Regions from separate parts of the Brevibacillus halotolerans genome, predicted to be linked through region 4. Evidence: riboswitches for the same ligand, from Rfam matches in the RefSeq annotation. Region 4 holds a riboswitch; each other region holds the start of a gene.
The links. Region 4 has a riboswitch for thiamine pyrophosphate ahead of thiO (glycine oxidase ThiO). Riboswitches for the same ligand answer to the same signal wherever they lie in the genome.
Positions count from the first base shown of each region.

Region 1 (5,953 bases), on a different contig from region 4:
AAAGGAAGCGGGGGGTTATGAGGTAGCTGCCGGGCATTACAAGTGGATCGTGAGCTTACATGTTGTTTTTTTTGTCAGCTTGATTAGCGAGGTACTGCTTCATGTATCCACTGTTTCAATCCCGTTTTATTTTTGGCCGTTTTGCATATTTTGTCTCGCTCAGCTATTAAGAATCTGGAGCATGCGAAGCTTGGGTTATTATTGGAATACAAGGATCTTTGTATTAGAAGGTAAAAAGCCAGTGGTACATGGCCCGTATCGCTACATCCGGCATCCAAACTATCTGGTCGTATTAATCGAGGGAGGAATGCTTCCGCTTACATTTGGTGCTTGGAAAACAGCAGTAATCTTTACAGTTGCTCAGGCCATCATATTAAGCGTGCGGATTACAGCAGAGGAGGAAGCATTGCAAAAGGCATATAAATATGAAGCGTGGATGAAGGAAAAAGGAAGATTCATTCCGCTGAGAAAACAAAAAGACTAATCGGGTCTGTCAAAAAATAAAACTCGGCTTATCGCAGATGTGCGTTCCTATAGCCGAGTTTTATTTTGACGCTAATCTATGTTTGCCTATGAGTGACGTAGCAACGTCAAGATTTGTTCCTTCACAAGGAGAAACTCTGAAGATAGCAGCATTTTTTCCTGACGCGGTCGTTCGAATGGTACAGAAATTGTAGCAGCAATTCGAGCTGGTTTTGCAGTGAGCACATAGATTCTATCGGATAAAAAGATAGCTTCATCAATGCTATGTGTTATTAAAAGAACGGAGCGTTTATGCTTTTCCCAAATAGATAACAACCAATTCTGCATGTCAGTACGGCTAAGTGCATCCAAGGCCCCAAAGGGCTCGTCCAAGCAGATGAGTTCTTGTCTGCTTAACAAGGCGCGCAAGAAAGCGACTCTTTGCTGCATTCCCCCTGAAAGCATGTGGGGATACGCTTTTTCATATCCGCCTAAACCAACCCGCGGGAGCCATTCCCGAGCCAACTTTAGCGTTTCTTTACGAGGCACACCCTCTATTTCTAAGGCTAATCCCACATTTTCCTCTATTGTGCGCCAGGGAAGTAAGCTAGAGGATTGCGGCATATAGCTAATATGACCTGTTTTGCCCGTGGCCTGTTTGCCTTCAATCGAAATGCTACCGTGTATTGGTGAGATAAGACCGCCAATGATATGAAATAGCGTGCTTTTTCCGCTTCCAGATGGTCCGATTAAGGAAACAAACTCTCCTTTTTTTACTTCTAAAGATATCTGCTGAAGTACATCAATAGTGACCCCCGACTCTGTAAAGGAGTGCGAAACTTGTTCAACGACAAGTGCAGAGGGAGAAGAAGACGCAGATGTTGTTGCTGATGTAGACGCTAGATTACTTTCTGTAGTCAACTTCATAGTATGAGATGTGTGAATTCCATTACTCACTCTTGCTCACCCCCTTTTTTATTGACCTTATATTGTAGCTACTGGCTAGTCTCGCTTATTCGATTGCCATCGGAGCGCCCAGCGTTCTAAAAGACGAATCAAGCCAAAGAGCAAGCAACTGACAATTACAATAAGAAACATCGTGACAAAAACCCGATCAGCACGAAAGGAAGCCTTTGCCATAAGCATGTAGACGCCTAACCCTTTTTGCGACCCTAACCATTCAGCAATGACGGCTCCCATCACACTGTAGGTTGCCGAGATTTTTAGTCCAGAAAACATGGAGGCAAGTGAATGAGGTAACTCTAGCTTCCAGAAAATTTGTTGGCGAGTTGCTCCAAGCATTAGCATATATCGTTTGATTTGAGGATCGGTTTGCGCCAGTCCCGTCATGGTAGATAAAGTGACGGGAAAAAAGCAGACCAGCGTAATCAAAATCATTTTTGGCAATAACCCAAAGCCAAACCAGATCATCAAGAGAGGAGCTAAAATAATGGTCGGTATGTTTTGGCTTAGGATGAGTAATGGATACAAGGCGGCCTTCACAGGTGGAGTTACATGTAATAAAAAGGCAAGAATAAGACCCGTTGTACTCCCAATTGCAAAGCCTAATAGGGTGATTTGTAAAGTAGCCCATAGGTGTTGTGTAAGTTGCGGCGCTTGATTCCAGCCTTCTTGGAAAATAGCAAGGGGACTTGGTAAAAACCACGCTTCGGGTTTCCAGATAAAAGTCGCAAGCTGCCATATAAAGAGAAACAGGAAGACCGCGAGAACGGGCGGCCATCCTGTTTTATATAGACGACGATTGTTATTCATGGACGATATTTCTCCGTCAATGCATCCATCGAAGCTAGCCCATCAGCACGGTGATAAATTTTGACTTGGGAGATTACGGACGGGCAACCAACCTCAACCATGACATCATTCATCTTTTTTACGATAGCAAGCAGTTCTTCCAACTCGCCTTCCATCGTGGTCTCTAACGGGCTAACGAAATATTTTACTCCTGATTGCGAAATGACTTCAATTGCTTTGTCTACAAAGGGAATGACTCCCTCACCTTGAGGGGTGGTAGGGATAATTTGAATGCTAACTAAGGCATTTGCCATCTGTAATCGCTCCTCTATGTGATATGCCGCGTTTATGATTTCGGTAAAAAGTCGTTGGTAAATGCTTTGTCGACATCCAGTGGTTTTTCTAATAAGTGATGTTCCACCATCCAGTCGGAGTAGCCTTGCCAAACATCGCGTTTCTGTTCTCCCCAACGAGGAGCATCATCCTGATAACGTGGACTTAACCATTTTTGGCTCGCTTTTACCAATTTTTCATCCAAATCGGGAACATGCTTAAGGAGGATGCTAGCCGCTTCTTCCGGATGCTTACCAGCATATTGATATCCCTTGGAGGTTGCTGCCATGAAGGCTTTAACAATCTCTGGCTTTTCTTGAATCATTTTTTCATTCGTAATGAGAACAGGGGTATAATAATCTAGTTTATCCGAATATTTATTAACGTATATCATGTTAATTGGCTCGTTTCGCAACTCTGCCTCAATGCCCGTCCACGCGTAAAAAATCCAAGCGAAGTCAATATCGCGTTTTACAGCAGTGAAGTAATCTGCTTCGCCTACATTAATCATGTTTAGCTTATTGATATCAGCTTTTTCTATGCTCATCAGAGATTGTAAAACCGCTCTTTCACTTGGAGCCCCATAGCCCCCGTAGGTTTTTCCTTCAAAATCTTTGGGAGACAAAATCTTCTTGCTTACTGGTGAAGCAAAACCAGAAGTATTATGCTGAATGACAGCGGCAAGCGATACGATAGGGACATTTTGAGTTCGTGCTTGCGTGACACCCTCCTGATAGCTTACTCCAAATGGAATTTCACCGGTGGCCACCATGGTATCAGCTCCGTTCATGCCAGGCTGAACGATCTCTATATCCAGCCCTTGCTCGGCGTAGTAGCCTTTTTCAAGAGCGACATATAATCCGGTGTGATTGGTATTAGGTGTCCAGTCAAGGACGACTTTACTGTGGGTTTTTGCAGGTGCTGCTTCAGGTGTCTTTTTGTCGCTTGGTGTATCCGGTGTAGCAGATTGTCCGCAAGCTGATAGAGCGAGCACGAGCAATCCAGAAAGTAAAGTAGCAGGTAAGCGTTTACTAGTTCTCATAAATCCCGAAACCTCCATGTTGTTTGGTAGACAACAAAAAAACGCAACCTGTCTTGGAAGCGTTCATGTAAGAAGATATCAGAAGCTTACTTCCCTACGCTGGCATTATCCAGATCAGGTTATGGGTCAGTATTATAAGGAATACACTCTCAGCCGGCCAATTCCAGCTCCCCGAAGCGTTTTGCAGTTGTTATCATTACTGTCATCATATACTCAAATGGAACGTTTGTCTATAAAGAATACAATTCAATGATTGATCCTGTTCGTTTTGATCATTGTGAAAAAATTCGGCGTTTTACTCAGGTACCTGCAATGATTTTGAGAAGGAGATGCGCTGTATTTCGAGCTATAAAAGCGCTTGTCACAAACACTTTACTATGTTATAACTTTAGTTAGCTAATATACTAAAGCGTAGGTGAACGATATGCTATTATTTAATGGAGTTATACTTTCGGTGATCGTAATTGTTATACTGTCGCTGTTGCGATTAAATGTCATTTTTGGCTTGATCGCCGCTTCCATCACCGCAGGGCTGGTTGCCGGTGGTTCCATAACTGACACCATCCAGATGATGGTGCAGGGGATGAGCGGACAGTTAGAAACAGCGCTCAGTTATATTTTACTTGGGATGTTTGCTGTGATGATCGCTAAGTCTGATATTACAGCCTTATTAGTAAAAAAATTATTGGTGGTATTGCGTGGAAAACGTGGTATTTTACTGATGTCCATTGCTACAGCAGCTTGTTTGTCGCAAAATGCAGTACCTGTGCATATTGCCTTTATACCTATTCTAATCCCACCCTTGGTGAGCTTGTTTACTAAAATGCAAATTGATCGTCGTGCTGTTGCTTGTGCGTTAACATTTGGCTTGCAAGCACCCTATATTATGCTTCCAGCGGGCTTTGGGCTGATCTATCATCAGATTGTTGTATCTGAAATGGGGAAGGCTGGGATGTCAATTGCAGTAACCGATTTTCCAAAAGCAATGCTTATTCCAGGGATTGGTATGATCGTAGGGTTATTGGTGGCACTATTCATTAGCTATCGTAAACCCAGAACATACCAAATTATCGCTACAGATACTGACCAGGATAACGAGAAGAAAGAATTACGTTTTACCAAACGACATGCATTCACCCTCGTAGCCATTCTCTTAGCATTAACCGTGCAATTATTGACGAAATCACTCATTATTGGTTCGCTTACAGGAATTGTTTGTTTATTTATTTTCCGAGTGGTGCCGTGGAATTTGGGGGACGAGGTGGTGCAGCGCGGTGTTGCTATGATGGGATTTATCGCCTTTGTTATCCTCCTTGCCTCTGGTTATGCTACTGTGTTGAAAGAGACAGGAGCTGTTCAGCAGCTAGTAGCTTCTGGAGTGGAATATTTCGGTCAAAATCGTTTTTTAGCTAGTGTGATTATGCTATTAATCGGTTTAGTGATCACCATAGGAATAGGTTCTTCATTTGGTACGGTCCCAATCATTACTGCTATCTTTGTACCGCTTTGTGCTGGACTGGGCTTCTCTGTACTTGCGACAGCGGCGTTAATTGGTACAGCCGGAGCTTTGGGGGATGCAGGATCTCCAGCTTCCGATAGCACGCTAGGGCCTACCTCAGGATTGAATGCAGATGGGCAACATCATCATATCTGGGATACATGCGTACCTACATTTCTTCATTATAATATACCCTTATTTATATTTGGACTGCTAGCTGCCTTTACTCTGTAATTCTCATCAAATGATAGGGAGTCTTTTTCAGTGAAAAAGACTTTTTTTGTATCTATATACCTATACGTAACGAAAAAAACAGGACCAATTACTCTAGTATGAAGTTCCTGGTTCTGTAAATCTAAAAAGATAGGGAAAATCCCTGAATTTGTTCCAGAAATCTTGTTTAAGTGAGCATCATGATTCATTTCCAAGGTCAAGAGTAATGAAATTTCGTATTACCTGTTAGAACGAGTATGAGTAAATCAGAGGGGATAAGAGATGTCGCGAATACTAGTACATCCGCATCTGTTGCAAGAATTGGGTCACGAATACAAACGAGCTGCACAGGAGTGGAATGAAATAGAAGGACGTTTGCATCATGCAATGGAAAGTCTAAGCTGGGAAATTGGGCAACACACACAGCTAGAGGATAATTGGCGTGCTGTCCGTGCCCTCATGGAGCAACTGCAAGCACACTCCAACGATTTAGCTAAGCGTCTCGTCGAATCTGCGGAACGCTTTCAACAAGTTGATAGAGAAAGTGCAGAGCGGTTAACGATGACAATAGAGCAGGTTCGACATCAATTGAGAGAGCAGGGAGCTGTACTGGGATTAACAAGCTCTTCACGCTTTTTTCCACAGCAGGATAT
Region 1 covers NZ_JAPTNK010000003.1:281,957-287,909, reverse strand. Annotated here, with positions in the region: gene O0550_RS06265 (isoprenylcysteine carboxyl methyltransferase family protein) at 1-484, shown strand, start outside; gene O0550_RS06260 (ABC transporter ATP-binding protein) at 571-1,419, opposite strand; gene O0550_RS06255 (ABC transporter permease) at 1,465-2,235, opposite strand; gene O0550_RS06250 (MTH1187 family thiamine-binding protein) at 2,232-2,528, opposite strand; gene O0550_RS06245 (ABC transporter substrate-binding protein) at 2,561-3,589, opposite strand; TPP riboswitch at 3,662-3,772, opposite strand; gene O0550_RS06240 (Na+/H+ antiporter family protein) at 4,014-5,321, shown strand; gene O0550_RS06235 (ESX-1 secretion-associated protein) at 5,583-5,953, shown strand, end outside.
Region 1: another riboswitch for thiamine pyrophosphate. It lies ahead of O0550_RS06245 (ABC transporter substrate-binding protein); the one in region 4 lies ahead of thiO (glycine oxidase ThiO).

Region 2 (5,953 bases), on a different contig from region 4:
AGACATGTTTGTCGATACGTGGGTAGATGTTTGGGTTTTTTTTATGAGATGATGCGAAACTTTTGATCAATTGGGCCCATTTGAACAAGTGCATTGCTTTTATCTCAGTCATGTTAGGAAAAGGATGTGTTTTTCTATGGATAAAGAAAAAGTAGCAAAGGAAATAGTAGCGCTTGTTGGAGGAAAAGAAAATATTGCACACGTTACCCATTGTATGACCAGATTACGCTTTAACTTGCATGACGATCAGCTTGCTGATAAAGAGAGTCTGGAGAAGACAAAGGGTGTCATGGGTACCATGAAAAGTGGAGGTCAGTTTCAGGTCATCATTGGAAACGATGTTGCGCAGGTTTATAAAGAGATAATGAAGAGTAGCGATATAGCTGCAAGCATACAAGGAAAAGAGAAGGGGATGCAAAAGAAGCAAAATCCGATAAGTGCGATTTTTGATGTCATTGCAGGGGTGTTTACACCGATTCTTCCAGCGATAGCTGGGGCAGGGATGATTAAAGGTCTCTTGTCTTTAGCGGCAACGTTTGGCTGGATGTCGCCCGATGACAGTACCTATCAGATACTAAATGCGATCGGAGACGGTGCTTTCTACTTTCTACCGCTTATCTTGGCTTTTAGTGCGGCAAATAAATTTGGAAATAATCCTTTTATTGCTGTTTCTGTCGCAGCCGCCGTTCTCCATCCGCAATTGACAGCCCTGTTAGGTACAGGGCAAAGTACGAGCTTTATGGGGATACCGGTAACAGCCGTTACCTATGCTTCATCGGTTATCCCAATCGTCATTACGATCTGGCTGGCATCTTATGTGGAAAAATTCGTAGATAACCTAATTCATAAATCAATGAAGCTGATTTTAGTACCCATGCTTACCTTGCTTATTGTAGTACCACTCATGCTTATTGCCATTGGACCAATTGGAACGATTATTGGAAATGGACTTGCATCAGGCATTATCGCGTTGTTTGATCATGCAGGATTGTTTGCGGGAGTGCTGCTTGGCGGAACAATGTCTCTTATTATCATTACCGGCATGCACTATGCGCTGATACCAATTATGATTGGTTCCGTAGCTCAGCTTGGCTACGATTACATTCTTCCGATTATGTTCGTCGCTAACCTAGCTCAAGCAGGCGCAGCCTTTGGCGTATTCTTAAAATCACGGAACAAGGAATTTAAATCAATTGCCATGTCTACAAGTATCACAGCAACCATGGGTATTACGGAGCCAGCGATGTATGGGGTCAATATGAGATTGAAGAAACCGTTCATCGCGGCGTTAATCGGTGGAGCAGTCAGTGGAGCCTTTATCAGCTTATTTAAAACAAAAGCTTATATTGTAGGCGGAAATGCAGGATTGCCTGGGTTGCCGATCCTCGTTGGGGAGACGTTCTGGTATGCGATTATTGGTCTTATCATTGCTTTTATTGTTGGAGCAGTCATGACATATATTCTAGGCTTTATTGATATACCAGCCAATGAAGATCAGGAAGAGTCGAAAGAAACAGCAGAATTCATCGGATTAGAAAAAGAAGGAACAACAGATAATACGCTTGTTCAAAATGAACAGATTTGCAGCCCAATAGCTGGTGCTGTTCATCCTCTACAAGCGGTCAGTGACCCCACCTTTTCTAGAGAGATTATGGGAAAAGGATTAGCGATTGAACCCGCAGAGGGACGTGTTGTTTCGCCAGTGAATGGAACTGTCGTCTCCATTTTTAATACGAAGCATGCTATAGGGTTAATCAGTGATGCTGGAGCAGAGGTATTGATTCATATTGGAATAGATACCGTTAAATTGGGGGGCAAACACTTTACCGCCCATGTAGAGACAGGTCAGCAGGTCAAGGTAGGGGAACTGCTCATTGAATTCGATCTACAGGAGATTAGACAGGCAGGCTTTGAAACGATAACACCTGTGATCATCACGAATACAGACCAATATCCAGAGATCGAACCTTCGAGTCTAGCTGAAGTAAAAGAAAAAGAGCTTTTGCTTACCCTGCGAGTCTAAGGAATCTGAATTGTTGATCCATCACCTTGTTTATATCGAAATTTTGCATAGATGCAATTCTACTTATAAGGAGGAAATAAGTTATGACGAAAATCGTGAAGAAATTTCCAGAAGGCTTTCTATGGGGAGGAGCGGTCGCAGCTAATCAGCTAGAGGGCGCTTATCAAGAGGGTGGCAAAGGTCTTTCAACAGCAGATGTGTCACCAAGAGGCATTATGTATCCGCATGATGAATCAATGGAAGGCTACTACCCTTATCATGAAGCGATTGATTTTTATCATCGCTATAAAGAAGATATTGCCTTGTTTGCAGAAATGGGCTTTACATGCTTCCGCACCTCGATAGCTTGGACAAGAATTTTTCCGAATGGTGACGAGCTTGAGCCAAACGAAGAAGGTTTGAAATTCTATGATCAATTGTTTGATGAAATTAAAAAATACGGTATTGAGCCGGTAGTAACGATCTCACATTATGAGATGCCGCTTTATCTGGTGAAGCAGTATGGAGGGTGGAGAAATCGGAAGTTAGTTGAATTCTATGAGCGTTTTGCCAAAACACTCTTTAAACGCTACAAGGATAAAGTGAAATACTGGATGACGTTCAATGAGATTAACGTTGTGCTACATGCGCCATTTACGGGTGGTGGACTTGTATTAACAGAAGGTGAGAACGAGAAGAACGCGATGTATCAAGCGGCTCATCATCAGTTCGTGGCAAGCGCTTTGGCTGTAAAAGCATGCCATGAGATCATTCCTGATGCTCAGATTGGTTGCATGCTGGCTTATTTGCCAACCTACCCACTAACAAGTCATCCAGAAGATGTATGGAAAGCATTTACTACGGATCGGGAGACCTTATTCTTTACCGATATTCAAGTGAGAGGCTACTATCCATCCTATACGAAGCGCTATTTTGCTGAAAATGATATTCAAATCGTCATAGAGGAAGGCGACGAAGAGCTATTGAGCACGTATAAAGTAGACTATCTAGGCTTTAGCTACTATGTAAGTAGAACGGCAACAGTAACCCCTGAAAAAGCTGGAGAGACAAATGGCAATCTCATCATGGGTGGAGTAAAAAACCCGTATTTGAAAGCAACAGATTGGGGATGGGAAATCGACCCGAAAGGTTTGCGTATTGCCCTTAATATTTTGTACGATCGTTATCAGGTGCCACTGTTTATTGTGGAAAATGGATTAGGGGCAGTTGATGTTGTAGAAGACGGGGATGTCATTGTAGATGATTACCGCATTGCATACTTAAAGGACCACATTGCGGAAATGAAAGAAGCGATTGCAGATGGTGTTGACCTGATTGGTTACACAACATGGGGACCAATTGATTTAGTTAGTGCCTCCACTGCAGAGATGAAGAAGCGTTACGGATTCATTTATGTAGATAAGGATAATGAAGGAAAAGGAACTCTGCGAAGATTGAAAAAGAAAAGCTTCTACTGGTATAAAAATGTCATTGCTAGTAATGGAGAAGTATTAGATTAAAATGCTAGAGGCGCTAGGTTTTTTATAACCTTTGCGCCTTTTCTTATTTTGATAGAAAAGTCATAAATAAAAATAAAATATAAAGAGTGGTCTGGAAGTTTTCAAGCATGATATAGTACGCTCTTTACATCCTCTATGAATGGGCTGGATTAATCGGACAATCACGCTCTTTTCTACAAACAAAGCAGTGGATTTTCTTTGCGCCACTAACCGCTTTTATGCTTGCGGTTCTAGGTTTTACTCTAATTGTAAATGCCATGAAGAAGCGATATGAAGAGGCTTATAATCGAACACCTTATGTCTAAAGAATGAAAAAATCCCCCCTTCTCTTCAAGGATTTGAAGAAAAGGGAGACAGTTCACCTGAGCGGTCAAATTTTTAATTCGCCAAGCCTTACCAATTCTACTACGGCTTGTGACCGCCCTTTCACGCCCAATTTCTGCATGACGTTACTAATGTGATTTCTGACTGTTTTTTCGCTAATGAAGAGCTGTCCTGCTATCTCTTTTGTGGTCTTGTCTTGGACCAGGAGTTCAAACACTTCTCTTTCGCGATTAGTTAATAACGGTTTACTTTGGTCGCTACTCTTCAAAACGTGCCACCCCTCCTTGTGGGCTCTACAGGAACAAGGTTGAGGGATACAGTCACCTTATCCTATGTCAGGGGGAGTGTGTTGGTGCCGAAGTAGCAGGCTTTTTAGGCTTTTGCCTTACATACTATTCATAGGATAAGTGGGGGGTACCTCGGCCCACTCAATTTCTGCTTTTTCCCTATATCTTGTAAAAGATCTAGCCTGTTTCAACTGATTTTTCGCTTTTGTTAGATGCAAAGTCATAGAACGTACCATTGAAAAAACAATTATAATGAAGCAAATGACGCTTCAAAGAAGTACTTTGCAAAATAGTAGTAATATGTTATGGTATTATTTGAATTTGTAACATTGAAAATGAAATAAGCATGTACTAAACGGGGGCCGGGCAAATGCGGCTGAGATTGTAACAGAATGCGTTACTGACCGTAGAACCTGAACTGGGTAATGCCAGCGGAGGGAGAGGTAGCTGACTTCAAGTGCGAAAGCTGTAGCTCTATCGTCGAGATAGGGTTGTATCGCCGAGTTGAGAACCATCCGTCTAGGGTGGTTTTTTTTTGTGTGTAAAACATGAAAAACGCTCTTTATATTCAACTGGCTGATACAATTTGCTCTAATTTGTATTTATAGTCTATATAAACTTGAGTTGGACCCTTTCTATTTCTGCTGCTTACATACATACTGCATCAGAATGAGGAGGAATTGAAATGTCACGAACACGACTGGTTATCATGATGGAAATAGCTATCATGGCAGCAATAGCTGTTATTTTAAGTAAGGTAAAGCTGTTTGCCATGCCTCAAGGGGGAAGCGTATCGCTGGTAATGGTACCGATAGCTCTCTTGGCGTTTCGCCGTGGTTGGGTAGCAGGCGTAATCACAGGCGGGCTAGTAGGCATGGTTAAATTCTTTTTTGGTGGCGAGATGGTCCATCCGATTCAAATGGTGTTAGATTATCCTCTATCCTATGCCGTGCTAGGCTTTGGTGCGTTCCTGTACGCTAGTAAGACACAAAGCAAAGCAACAAAAATTGCCTCCATCTGGGGAGGATTGCTAGTGGGAATTGCGTTATGCTTGGCTATTCGCACGACTTCAGGAGCTGTTTGGTTTGGGAGCTATGCCCCGGAAGGAACACCTGCAACACTTTATTCCTTCAGCTATAATGCAACTTATCTGATACCTGAGTATGTGATTACGGCTTTGGTCGTTACATTACTAGCAAATGGGGCACCTCAATTGTTTCAGCAGAATGCGGGCGCTTATCGACGTACATAATAAAGTAGTTTATAAAAAAGCGAAGAGAAGGGAGCTACTTCCTCTCTTGGCTTTTTTTAATATTAGTGAAAATAAAAGCGGTTTGTTACAAAAAAATATTCGTAAGAACGTGAAAAGGCACGGTTTTTTATTATGGAAAAAGTTACATAATTGTGAAATTAAGAAAAAACTATCGAAATTTTGCTCTTTCATTCCCAGTTGCTTACTAGAAGTAAAAACATTACGTTATACTGAGGATTGAAGGCTAGGAGGGATCGTGGATGAAAGAGGAGTTCTGGAAGGCGATAGTAGAATGCGATCCAAATTATGATCAACTATTCTTTTATGGCCTTAGCACGACGGGTATTTTTTGCAAGCCGTCATGCAAATCAAGGACACCCAAAAGAGAGCATGTGAAGATTTATTATGCGGCGTCCGATGCCATTGCTGCAGGTTTTCGTCCTTGCAAGCGTTGTAGACCATCTGAACCAACCTGGAAATCAGCGGAAGAAGATGCGGCGACCCGTTTGCTAGAGATGATTCACGATTGCTATAACCAACCCGTAACTCTGCGTGAAATGGCGTCACG
Region 2 covers NZ_JAPTNK010000001.1:514,317-520,269, forward strand. Annotated here, with positions in the region: gene O0550_RS02235 (beta-glucoside-specific PTS transporter subunit IIABC) at 137-2,023, shown strand; gene bglH (aryl-phospho-beta-d-glucosidase) at 2,107-3,522, shown strand; gene O0550_RS02245 (helix-turn-helix domain-containing protein) at 3,893-4,114, opposite strand; TPP riboswitch at 4,479-4,590, shown strand; gene thiT (energy-coupled thiamine transporter ThiT) at 4,819-5,385, shown strand; gene O0550_RS02255 (bifunctional transcriptional activator/DNA repair enzyme AdaA) at 5,646-5,953, shown strand, end outside.
Region 2: another riboswitch for thiamine pyrophosphate. It lies ahead of thiT (energy-coupled thiamine transporter ThiT); the one in region 4 lies ahead of thiO (glycine oxidase ThiO).

Region 3 (5,953 bases), on a different contig from region 4:
ATGGAAAGAACCTTTTTGCTGGAAAAGATCCGATTAGCTGGGGAATCGCTCCCCGTACGGCTGTAGGCCAGATGGCTGATGGCACCATCTTGTTCATTGTGATTGATGGTCGTCAAAAGCACTCTATTGGGGCTAGCATGAAAGATATGGCTGATCTGCTCGAAGAATATGGCGCTGTAAATGGAATGGCTATGGACGGCGGTACTTCTTCTATGATGGTTGATAAAGGCAACGTTCTCACAAAATCCGCAAATGGCGACCCACGTGGTCGTTGGTTACCAAACGCATGGATGGTATACTAAGAATAGGCATGTGAGAAGGTTAAAACAAAAAACCTCGGCGAGCTTGATAGCCGAGGTTTTGCTTTGTACAAATTCAATATAAGGAGGTTTTTCATATGGTACGTGTGTTATTTGTTTGTCTAGGCAACATTTGTCGATCACCCATGGCAGAGGCAGTTTTTCGTCATCATGTACAACGCGCCGGACTAGAGCCATTCATTGAAATTGATTCAGCAGCGATTGGCAGTTGGCATGTTGGAAATCCTCCACATGAAGGGACTCAACTAGTATTAACGAAGCATAACATTCGTTTTGATACGATTGTTGCTAGACAAATTCGTTCTGCTGATTTTCAACAATTTGACTATATTGTATGCATGGATGATTCCAACGTAGAAAAATTGCGTACTTTTGCTCCAGATGCTAAAAATGTTACCAAACTGATGGATTATGCTTCCGCTTATAAGGAAACAGAAGTCGAAGATCCCTATTTTACAGGTAGATTTGATTATGTGTATGAGTTAGTCGAAGCAGGTTCGATTGGTTTAATCAATCATATTCGTAATAAATACCATTTATCTTAATAAAGCAAGCCTGTGTCATTATTCGTTTTGTTTATTTGCAAAAAAAGCAGCCACTCCTGGAAAAAAGAGTAGCTGCTTTTCTTATTTAGGAAGGATTCCCCTGCTATTTATCCACTTTATTTCATTCTAAGGCAAGACAATATGCTCAAAATAAGCAGGTGAAAACTCCTCCTTGTACGTTCTGCCTGTTAACACCAAATTGTCTAGTTGTTCCCTCAGCTTTTGTAGTTTGGTTTTTTCTAAAGCTAAATTAATAAGGGTAGCTCTGGCAATCTGACGTAATATCTGTATTTCTTCTTTGATTGTATTACCTAAATCCTTACCGCTATGAACCACTTCAGAACGATGGTTGTAGGAGCTTTTAATAAAATTGGCAATCCTAATCCTTTCTTCAGGTGTTTGCCCCAGATAATAAGCAATTCTTGTTCGTACCTTGTACGTAATCTCTCCCTTTTTACCATCTGGTACAAACAAGGACTCCAAAGCAATCCATAAATCTAATAACTCATCCTCCAACGATTTCTTTTCTAAAGCTAATAAATATCTACGATACGGAACGGTTGGAAACGAGATATCTGCATTCATGAGACGCTTGAACAATCCCTCTATTTGATCGGTATAGATAAACTTAGGACCATCTAATGAGCGTTTTACATAATTAATCCCATACCGATTTTCTTCCATTGTTAATAGATAAGGGATCGAACAAACCCCTTCGCCATTCGCCATGTTTAAGCGATTCTCTATTTCAGCTATAAAAGGACGATCCTCTTTTACTTTTAAGGTAGGATACTCTGCATAGAGAAACAATGAGTTTGGTTTTACCTTCTCTTCAAAATGAAGCCGATTCTCGTTCATCTGTGGACGCAAGCGCTCATGACAAATCTTATACAAGGGCTCAAAGCCGGATACCAGAAAGAAATCCTCACTAAGCTGTATACGAAGTGGTTTATCTGTTATGGTATTAAATACGGGTGCAATCAAGGTTGGCATGATGATCCCTCCATTCGCCACGGCTTTATAGGGTAAGACTCTTATAAAGGCTTCTGGCCGTTTTTACTTAGATGCTGATCCTTGTTCCTGACTCAAACGCTTAATGATATTTTCATTCTCAATCATATCCTCTTGCTTGTCCGCATACAACAATCCATAATGGGTTAGCATAGTAGAAATTTGATTATTATCCGTTAAAATGACATGCAGAACAGCTTTATTTTTGAAATCATAATACTCCAGAACTCTTCCTAGGTCGCGTGTTGGCGCTCCATATACCTTTTTGATATCCTCTAGAGTTAGTTGCTTTCCAGTCTCAAGATTTTTCATCAAATCTCCACGTTTTAACATCACTTGGGCAGCTACTAATGTAGGATTAGCCGTTTTGGTAAAATATAAGGGGTAGGCTTTATTCCATTTTGCCCCTGTTAGTGGGTTGATCTTGATAAAAGCTACTTCTTGCTCTACTTCTGGATTTGGTCCATTCTCTTCTTTTAAATTGGTACGAAAATTACTTTTAATGGTCTTTTTTTCTACAGCGGGACCATATATTTTTTCCATCTGGGCTAGTGTCGTTTTCCCAATCGTAGCTTGCTCTGTAAACTTGAGCTCAGCTGTGAGATCAATCTGATTAACCTTTATATCTTGGGCTTGTTCTGTAGGCGTAGTATTTGATTGATTTCCACTACAGCCTGTTACAAGTAATAAGCTAGCTAGCACTGCCATAAACATCGATCTTTTTTTCATGAAAATCTGTCCTCTCCTGTTTAACTATAATTCACAGCGTTACAAACACTTCCCTGTGCATGCGATACCAATTTCCCTCCCATACTAATCACGAAGGAGCTGATAAGGATGGCAAAAGATGATTTCTTAGTAGAAAATCCGCATCAAACATATAATAACCAATTTCAAGGCTTAGAACAAACCGGGAAACCTTTACCAGGAACCAAAAAGGTAAAGCAAAAGAATCATTCCCGTCAAGTTAAAACACGTGAAGGATAATCCTCTGCTAACAAACCGCTTGTCCTTGGCCGGATTGGCGGTTTTGTTTATTTGTCCCACACGTAACGTCCATCAGTCCTATTGACCCACATTTTCCCATATGATATGGTAAAAGGGCAACTACATATGGATACGGGAGCTTGGATGAAGCCAGGCTGAGAGGGTGGAGAACTCTGCTACCGACCGTGAAACCTGATCTGGATAATGCCAGCGTAGGAAACGATCCCATACGAATGACTTCGTTTATTTCAGCATGTTTATTTTGTATGGATAAGAGCCGTCAGCCTTTGCTGTATGGCTCTTTTTTAGTTTGTCGCTCCTACCGTCCCTTGCTAGTTGCCAAATGATGTTGGGAGGTATAGCAATGTCTATTTTATCAACTCCGTCTTTTTTTCCAGCAAGTCGCAAGAGATATGTGACAGGCTCAAGGCCTGATCTACTAGTTCCGTTTCGTGAAATTATGCTTTCCCCTACTGTTGATCAACAAGGGCGCGTTACTCCAAATGCTCCTTTGCAAGTGTATGATACGAGCGGACCCTACACAGATGAAACACTGTTTGAAACGATTGATCTAAGCAAAGGTCTTGCACCACTCCGCTCTCCTTGGATTTTAGAACGGAAGGACACAGAAACATATGGAGTCTCCAAAAATCTTGCCCCTACAAAATCAAAGGCCGCTAACCCGCTTCCTGTTCAAGAATTTGAAAATCGTCCATCTCTGCGAGCACGTAAAGGAAAACGCGTCACTCAGCTGCATTATGCACGTAAAGGCATCATTACACCTGAAATGGAATTCGCAGCGATACGTGAGGGAATAAAGCCAGAGGTAGTACGTCAAGAAATTGCCAGTGGACGCGCCATATTGCCGGCTAATATAAATCACCCTGAGCTTGAGCCTATGCTTATTGGAAAGCAATTTTTGGTAAAAATAAACGCTAATATTGGAAATTCGGCTGTTCTTTCCTCCATAGAAGATGAGGTTGAAAAAATGGTCTGGGCAATTCGCTGGGGAGCGGATACCATCATGGATTTATCGACCGGTAAAAATATTCACACGACACGTGAATGGATTTTACGGAATGCTCCTGTACCAGTCGGAACTGTACCATTGTATCAAGCTTTGGAGAAAGCGGGAGGACAACCAGAGAATTTATCCTGGGAATTATACCGGGATACGTTAATCGAGCAAGCAGAACAAGGTGTGGACTATTTCACAGTACATGCTGGACTTTTGCTTCGTTACATCCCCCTTACCATGAACCGCGTGACAGGAATCGTTTCGCGAGGAGGTTCCATTATGGCCTCTTGGTGTCTTACCTATCATCAGGAGAATTTCTTGTATACACATTTCCGTGAGATTTGTGAAATTGCAAGTGCTTACGATATCTCACTCTCCTTAGGGGATGGTCTGCGGCCGGGGTCCATTGCGGATGCCAATGATGCTGCTCAAATGGCGGAATTAGAAACCTTGGGTGAACTAACGAAAATTGCCTGGGAGTATGATGTTCAGGTCATGATCGAAGGGCCGGGACATGTTCCTATGCACAAGATTAAAGAAAACGTAGACATTCAGCAGGATATTTGTCAGGAGGCTCCCTTCTATACGTTAGGGCCGCTTACAACCGATATTGCCCCCGGATATGATCACATTACCTCTGCCATTGGTGCTGCTATGATTGGCTGGTTTGGTACTGCGATGCTATGCTATGTAACACCGAAAGAACATTTAGGACTGCCGAATAAGCATGATGTAAAAGAAGGGGTCATCGCCTATAAAATCGCAGCGCATGCCGCCGATCTAGCAAAAGGTCATCCCCTTGCTCAAGCATGGGATGATGCGATGTCAAAAGCACGATTTGAATTTCGCTGGCACGATCAATTTCATTTATCATTAGATCCCGAGCGAGCACGCGATTATCATGATGAAGCCCTTCCCGCTGAACCAGCTAAAACAGCACATTTTTGCTCGATGTGTGGGCCGAAATTTTGCAGTATGAAAATTAGTCATGAGTTAAAAGGAATGGTTGATAACAGTCCATTGGCAGATAAAAGTACAGCAAGTCTTGAAGATTCTCTCATTGAAACAGGACTTTCTCAAAAGGCAGAAGAGTTTAAACGCTCTGGCTCTAAAATGTATACCTGAGATCTTTTATTAGCTTGTATTACACAGTAATGCTGTACACCCTCTTGTCTTTTTCTTGTAAGCTAATATGATCTTCTTTTACGAGTAAAGAAAAAAGGTTGCTGAAATAAACCAGCAACCTTTTTTTATAGAAAGCAATTATTTTACCACTACGTGGATCGGACGACCAAGCGCCATTTCCGCAGCTTCCAATGTTACTTCGCCCAAAGTTGGGTGAGCATGGATAGTTAGCTCGATATCTTCTAATGTAGCACCCATCTCAATAGCCAAAGCTACTTCAGATACGATGTTAGAAGCATCTTCCCCAACGAATTGTGCACCTAGAACTACTCCTGTTTCTTTGTCAGCAATGATTTTTGCAAATCCTTCGCCGGCATTAACAGATAGAGCACGTCCGTTAGCAGCATAAGGGAAACGACCTACAACTACATCTAGACCTTGTTCTTTTGCTTCTCTTTCAGAGATACCCACACTGGACATTTCTGGATCGGAGAATACAACAGAAGGAATGCACTTGTAATCCACTTCAGCCGCATGTCCCGCAATTGCTTCAGCAGCCACTTTACCTTCATAAGAAGCTTTGTGAGCTAGCGCAAGACCTGGAACAATGTCACCAATCGCGTAGATGTGTGGTAGACTTGTACGACCTTGTTTATCTACTTCGATCAATCCGCGCTCGTTCATTTTCACGCCGATTGCTTCAAGACCGATATCATTTGTGTTAGGCTTACGGCCAACAGTAACTAGTACGTAATCAGCTTCAAAGGACATTTCTTCACCTTTAACTTCTGCTTTTACGACTACACCGTTTTCTGATTCTTCCACACCTTTTGCAAGAGCTTTGGTATGAATTTTCACGTTGTGTTTTTTCAAACGACGTTCAACTAGACGAGTCATGTCTTGTTCAAATCCAGGTAGGATATGGTCTGCACCCTCAAGGATTGTAA
Region 3 covers NZ_JAPTNK010000003.1:338,125-344,077, forward strand. Annotated here, with positions in the region: gene O0550_RS06510 (phosphodiester glycosidase family protein) at 1-302, shown strand, start outside; gene O0550_RS06515 (low molecular weight protein-tyrosine-phosphatase) at 398-865, shown strand; gene O0550_RS06520 (HEPN domain-containing protein) at 992-1,858, opposite strand; gene O0550_RS06525 (peptidylprolyl isomerase) at 1,922-2,605, opposite strand; gene O0550_RS06530 (hypothetical protein) at 2,714-2,863, shown strand; TPP riboswitch at 2,986-3,102, shown strand; gene thiC (phosphomethylpyrimidine synthase ThiC) at 3,228-5,006, shown strand; gene lpdA (dihydrolipoyl dehydrogenase) at 5,145-5,953, opposite strand, start outside.
Region 3: another riboswitch for thiamine pyrophosphate. It lies ahead of thiC (phosphomethylpyrimidine synthase ThiC); the one in region 4 lies ahead of thiO (glycine oxidase ThiO).

Region 4 (5,953 bases):
AGCCAGCTTTTCACGCAACCTTATATCCACCTGACGTGTATGATCATCATTACGTAAAACCGTTGCGATTTTCATTTCGTTAAAATCCTTTCTCTTTTGCGATAACCTTGATTTCATATTCATCATACTATTGCAAGTAGCTATCAGCAAATGAGTTAACAACTATTTTACAAAAGGTCGAGAATTTCTCTTTTCCTCATTCTCCCGCAAATATCGTCTGCTCTAATCTATTCAACAGTTCTTCAGCCTGTACAATGTATGTCGATTCTATATCCGCATCTTTATTAATGGGTTCTTGAAACTGATTAAACATAGAGGAAACGACCGAAGCGGCTGCATAATCAGTATCATCATCAGCGCCGGTTTGGTAGATATGCTTCAGGACAAATGGTTGTTCAAAGCGTAAAACAGCTTGAGGCTGATCTAACTCACCGCTCACTACCTGTACAGGTAAACGTAAGAACACCATGCCTTTATCATCGAGCTTGCGATCCAAAAAGCCACTTCTATATTCCCAATTGGACAAAGTAAAGCCTTCTTTCCCCAACGTCTCCATAAGATCACCGTATGTCGCTTGTTTCCCTTCAATTTGACTTCCTATTTGTTTCATCGAAGCTACCCCTTTCCTTTCTTCTTATCCGTATAGCCTTCTCCAAATTACTTTGATTTAATTAGCATCCATCATTTACCACCAGTAACTTTTAAAGGAATTCAATGCTCTGTGTCGAAAGGGAAGGACAAGAAGAAATCTATCAATTTACAACATGTACTTACTCGGAAAGGAATTTTATTTTTGTGAAACGAATCTTGCTAACACTATCGCTACTTTCAATTACACTCGGAGGAAGCCAGCTAGAAGCAGCCACTGGCTCAAATGTATCGGCAGCTCCAAAGGTAACGGCTACACAAAAGGTAGTTAGCTATTATGCCGAAAATTATCCAGGTGATTTAGCCGCCTATACCTCCCTGCATCATTACCAGGATAGAATCTCTGACGTCGCCTTCTTTAACTACAATGCTACCAAGGAAGGCTATTTGGTAGGAGACCTGCCTAAAACAGCGTTACAGTTAACGAAAGATACAAAAAAGGGCAGCTTTTTAGTCATTACGAATCATGGGAAAAAATTATTTGATAAGGAAATCGTTCATTCGATCCTGGCCAACAAGGACTATAAAGCGCGTTTTATCCAACAAGTCCTTACCACCGTACAGCAAAATCAATTGTCAGGTGCTAATCTTGATTTTGAAAATGTTCCGGCCGAAGATCGTCAGGCCTATTCCTCGTTCGTTGGAAGCTTAGCAGACCAGCTTCATGCGATTAAAAAGCAATTAATCGTCTCTGTCCCTGCCAAAACAAACGATGACCCTGCTATCTTCTGGGTATATGGCTTTGATTTAAAAGCACTGGGTGCCAAGGCCGACTATCTTCAACTAATGACGTATGATGAGCATGGAACTTGGTCAGAGGAAGGTCCAGTTGCCTCCTACAATTGGGTGGAGGATGTTATACGCTATAGCGTCTCTCAAGTACCAGCCTATAAGCTATTAATGGGTATTCCAAGCTATGGCTACGAGTGGAGTACCGAGAAAAAAAGGGCAATCAGCTTTCGTAATATACCTGCCATCATTAAGGAAAATCAAGCCGTTCCAGCATGGCATGATACATATAAATCGCCCTATCTGCACTATATGAAAAACGGCGTTTGGCATACCCTTTGGTATGAGAATGAATATAGTATCGCCGCTAAACGTAGCTTGGCTCTAAAGTACAAGCTGGCTGGCTTTGCCGTTTGGCGCCTCGGATATGAGAACGACACTTTTTGGACGGCACTTCTTCCTAAGTCATAAATGAAACTGGTTTTTCCATTCCAAAAGCCGTCAGCATTTCAAGTTGCTGACGGCTTTTGAGCTATTCTATACGAATGCCAAGCTGACTTTCGACACTTCCTTACTAGGTACATGCTTCATCTTATCCAGCTTCCATGTCCCTAGCTCCTTAAGCAGGAAATAGACGATCTGCCGCCCATCTGGTCGCTTATACAAGATGTAGCCGTCCCGTTTACCAAGAAAGGTCATAGGCAATAGATAAACTTGCTTTTGAATCGCTTCTTTTTGGGAAAGCAATTCCTGATTCAGCAAGAGTAAGGCATGATCAGGATCATCGCGATATTGGTGAGCAATTTGGTAATATCCGATTTGCTGATAGCCAGCCAATTTTATTTGAAAGTAATCCTCAAATTCCTTTTGTACCTGTTGCTCCTCCACCTTGCGCTTTTCCTCCCACTCGTCGCCTTGATGAGAATATCCAGTCAATTGTACCCCGTTTGGGTGTACTGCAAGCTTAATCGTTTCAATTGCAAAAGGCGGTGAATGATTTCCCTCATAGGTTTTCACCTGAAAAACAGCTTCAAAGGAATGAGGCTGATTGGTTAGACGAGAGACACCTACCACCTTGGCTGAGGATAGATCATAGGCTCGTGGATAACCATAGTAGTGAGTGATTGCTTTGATTACATGGGGATTCATCGTCAAAATAAGAGCTCCTTGTATCGGATCAGAAGGTACAGGAGATGGTAGTTGAGCCCATGCGATCTCTGAAGAGGTAGATACAGTAAACAGAAGCACAGTAAAAGCAACTATCGCCATATGCTGCCATCTATTTGCCCATTGCTTCATCTGCGATCATCTCCTTTTTCTGTTAACCTTCCTCAAACTCCCATGCTTTATGAAAAGGGTGAGCGCCTTCTCCTCATTTTTCCTCGGACGAAACAAGACTGAACCTATTAGGCAAGAAAGGATTCATATGCTCTGTTTCATCTGAACTGACATATTCGGCGATCAGCTTCGCCGTAATCGGCGCTAACAGGATTCCATTCCGGTAGTGTCCGCAGGCTAGCGTTAGCCCACTCCAGTTTGGCACTGGCCCTAAAATAGGATGTCCATCAGCCGTAGCAGGCCGTAATCCTGCCCAAGCCTGTAAAAATGGAGCTTCGGAAATCGCTGGTACAATTGACATTGCCCCCGTTAATACTTTCGAAACACCATAAACAGTGGAAGAGCGGTCAAAGCCGGCTAAATCTTCTGTAGCTCCAACAATAATTCGTCTATCCTGCTTAGGCACTAGATAGCCGTTTTTTCCAAAGACTACATGGGAAAGAGGCAAATGATTCGAATCAACCGCCGCGATTTGTCCCCTTACTGGATAGACAGGTACATTCACTCCCACCTGACGTAAGATATCAGCAGTCCACGCCCCGGCTGCTACAATCACGTGATTAGCTTCCAGCTCCCCTTTCTCTGTTACAACGCCAGTCATTTTCCTTCCAGCATGCTTTAATCTGATTACAGCAGTATTTTGTAATAAACGAACATGTCGGTTTTTGGCCTGTATCACTAGGGCTTCTACTAACAGACGGTTATTGATATCAGCCTCGTGTGGAGAATAGATGGCTTGGCGTACCATTTTCGATAAATGTGGCTCTTGTTTTTGCACTTCTTTTCCAGACAACAATCGGATATCATAACCTTCAGACTTTTGCCACTGGTAGCGCTCCTGCAACCATTCCTCCTCCATGTCGGTCATGGCTACTGTCAGAATACCTGCTGTAGATAGCTGGCAATCAATGCCGGTAGCCTCCTTCAGTTCAAGCACCCAATTCTTATATAGCTGCAATGAACGTATTCCCATGTCAAGAAGCGGCCCCGGCTTCGTAAATTCCTTTAAAGGAGCAAGCATTCCCGCCGCTGCAACGGATGCCTCCCCTCCAAACACTCCCTTTTCGATGAGAGTAACCGTCATGCCTACGTGAGCAAGTTCCGTGGCAATCGCCAAACCAATAATTCCTCCGCCAATCACAATGATGTCTGAACAGCTTTTCATTGTTCTTCACCCTTTCTCGTATCTACTGAGTGGGGAATCGATTGGCTCTCTACACAAAGAAATGAAAAAACCCACTTCTCCGCGCAGGAAAAGTGGGAAAATCACCAACACCAAATCTAACCACTTCCCTTCGCCAGCATGACCTGGATCAGGTAAAAAGGGTCAACAGACACGCTCTGTCCTCTCAGCCCTGCAAGTTAGGACTCCCCCAGTAGATCAATGTGAAATTATTAATCTTCGTCCTTGTAATCATAGCTTTCGGGAATTGGCTCGAATTTTTCCGCCTCTTCAAAAGCCTTCAGTCTCTCTAGCTCCTCCATATGATAAGTAAACTGCTCCTTATTAATAAAGTAGTCCTCACCATTATGGACGGCACGGATACGTCTCTCCGCTATCTTTTCTCGTATAAACCATTCAGGCATATCCAGATAAGCAGCTGTTTCCTTTACAGTTAAATACATGGTTTACTGTCCTTTTAAGCGGGCCTCCAGCTCAGCCTTCTGCTTTTCAAAACCTGGCTTACCAAGAAGTGCGAACATGTTCGCTTTATAAGCCTCTACGCCAGGCTGATCAAATGGGTTCACACCTAGCAGATAACCGCTGATGCCGCATGCTTTTTCAAAGAAATAAAGAAGCTCACCAATATGATACGCTGATAGCTCAGGCAATTCAACTACAAGGTTAGGAACGCCGCCGTCCATGTGCGCTAACATCGTGCCTTCCATTGCCTTTTTGTTAACAAAATCCATGCCTTTTCCACTAAGGAAGTTCAAGCCATCTAAATTAGCGGCATCCTGCATGATTTCAACGTCAGTCGCTGGTTGTGCAACGGAAAGCACCGTTTCAAACAAATTGCGCGAGCCGTCTTGAATAAATTGCCCCATAGAATGAAGGTCAGCAGAGAAATCAGCAGCAGCCGGGAAGATTCCGCGACCATCCTTCCCTTCAGACTCTCCAAACAACTGCTTCCACCATTCATTGAAATAATGGAATTGAGGTTCGTAGCTTACTAGCATCTCAATTTGCTTCCCTTTGCGTAATAAGCAATTGCGGATAGCAGCATATTGATAGCATTCATTTTCTCCAAGAGCTGGATTCATATAGCGCTGACGAGCCGCCTGTGCCCCACTCATCAAGGCATCGATATCTGCACCTGATACAGCGATAGGCAACAATCCTACTGCTGTTAACACAGAGAAGCGTCCACCAACATTATCTGGAATAACGAAGCTCTCATAACCTTCTTCGTTCGCTACTTGCTTCAAAGCCCCGCGCGCTTTATCTGTTGTTGCGTAAATACGTTTACGCGCTTCTTCCTTGCCATACTTTTTCTCCATGAACTCACGGAAAATACGGAAAGCGATAGCTGGCTCTGTAGTGGTTCCGGATTTAGAAATAATGTTGACCGAAACCTCCTTGCCTTCAATAACCTGCATAAGGTGAGTCAAATAGACAGGGCTAATATTATTACCCACGAAATAAATCTCAGGTGCTTTGCGCTGTTCTTTTGTTAAAGAGTTATAGAATGTATGCCCTAGTACATCAATTACTGCCTTAGCTCCAAGATAGGAGCCTCCGATACCAATAACGAGCAATACATCAGAATCAGCCTTGATTTTTTCTGCCGCCGCTTTAATACGTGCGTATTCTTCTTTATCGTATGTATCCGGTAGGTCTACCCAGCCTAGATAATCGCTACCTGCACCTGTACCCTCATGTAATTTTTGATGCGCTAGCCCTACAGCAGCTTCTAAATGCTTCATTTCGTGTTCGGAAACGAATGGCAATGCTTTGTCATAACTAAAACGGATCGCTTTTGTCACGATAATACCCCCTGAATCGTAAGTTGCACAACTAATAATAAACTGATGCTTATTATTGTACGCGATATCTTCTCTATTCTATCACGCAGAATTTAACGGAATCACGTCAATTTCAAAATCAGTCTCTTCTAAATATTATTATAATAATGTTATTCCTTACGTTTTACTGATTTAACATAAATTTTTGTAACCATTTAGCAGTTTATGCGTAAATCCATTGTAAACAAATTTTTTAAGGAGGCTATTATGA
Region 4 covers NZ_JAPTNK010000020.1:111-6,063, reverse strand. Annotated here, with positions in the region: gene O0550_RS20070 (NAD kinase) at 1-75, opposite strand, end outside; gene O0550_RS20065 (YugN-like family protein) at 197-610, opposite strand; gene O0550_RS20060 (glycosyl hydrolase family 18 protein) at 796-1,848, shown strand; gene O0550_RS20055 (DUF3888 domain-containing protein) at 1,915-2,676, opposite strand; gene thiO (glycine oxidase ThiO) at 2,750-3,880, opposite strand; TPP riboswitch at 3,989-4,100, opposite strand; gene O0550_RS20045 (excisionase family DNA-binding protein) at 4,111-4,341, opposite strand; gene O0550_RS20040 (glucose-6-phosphate isomerase) at 4,345-5,703, opposite strand.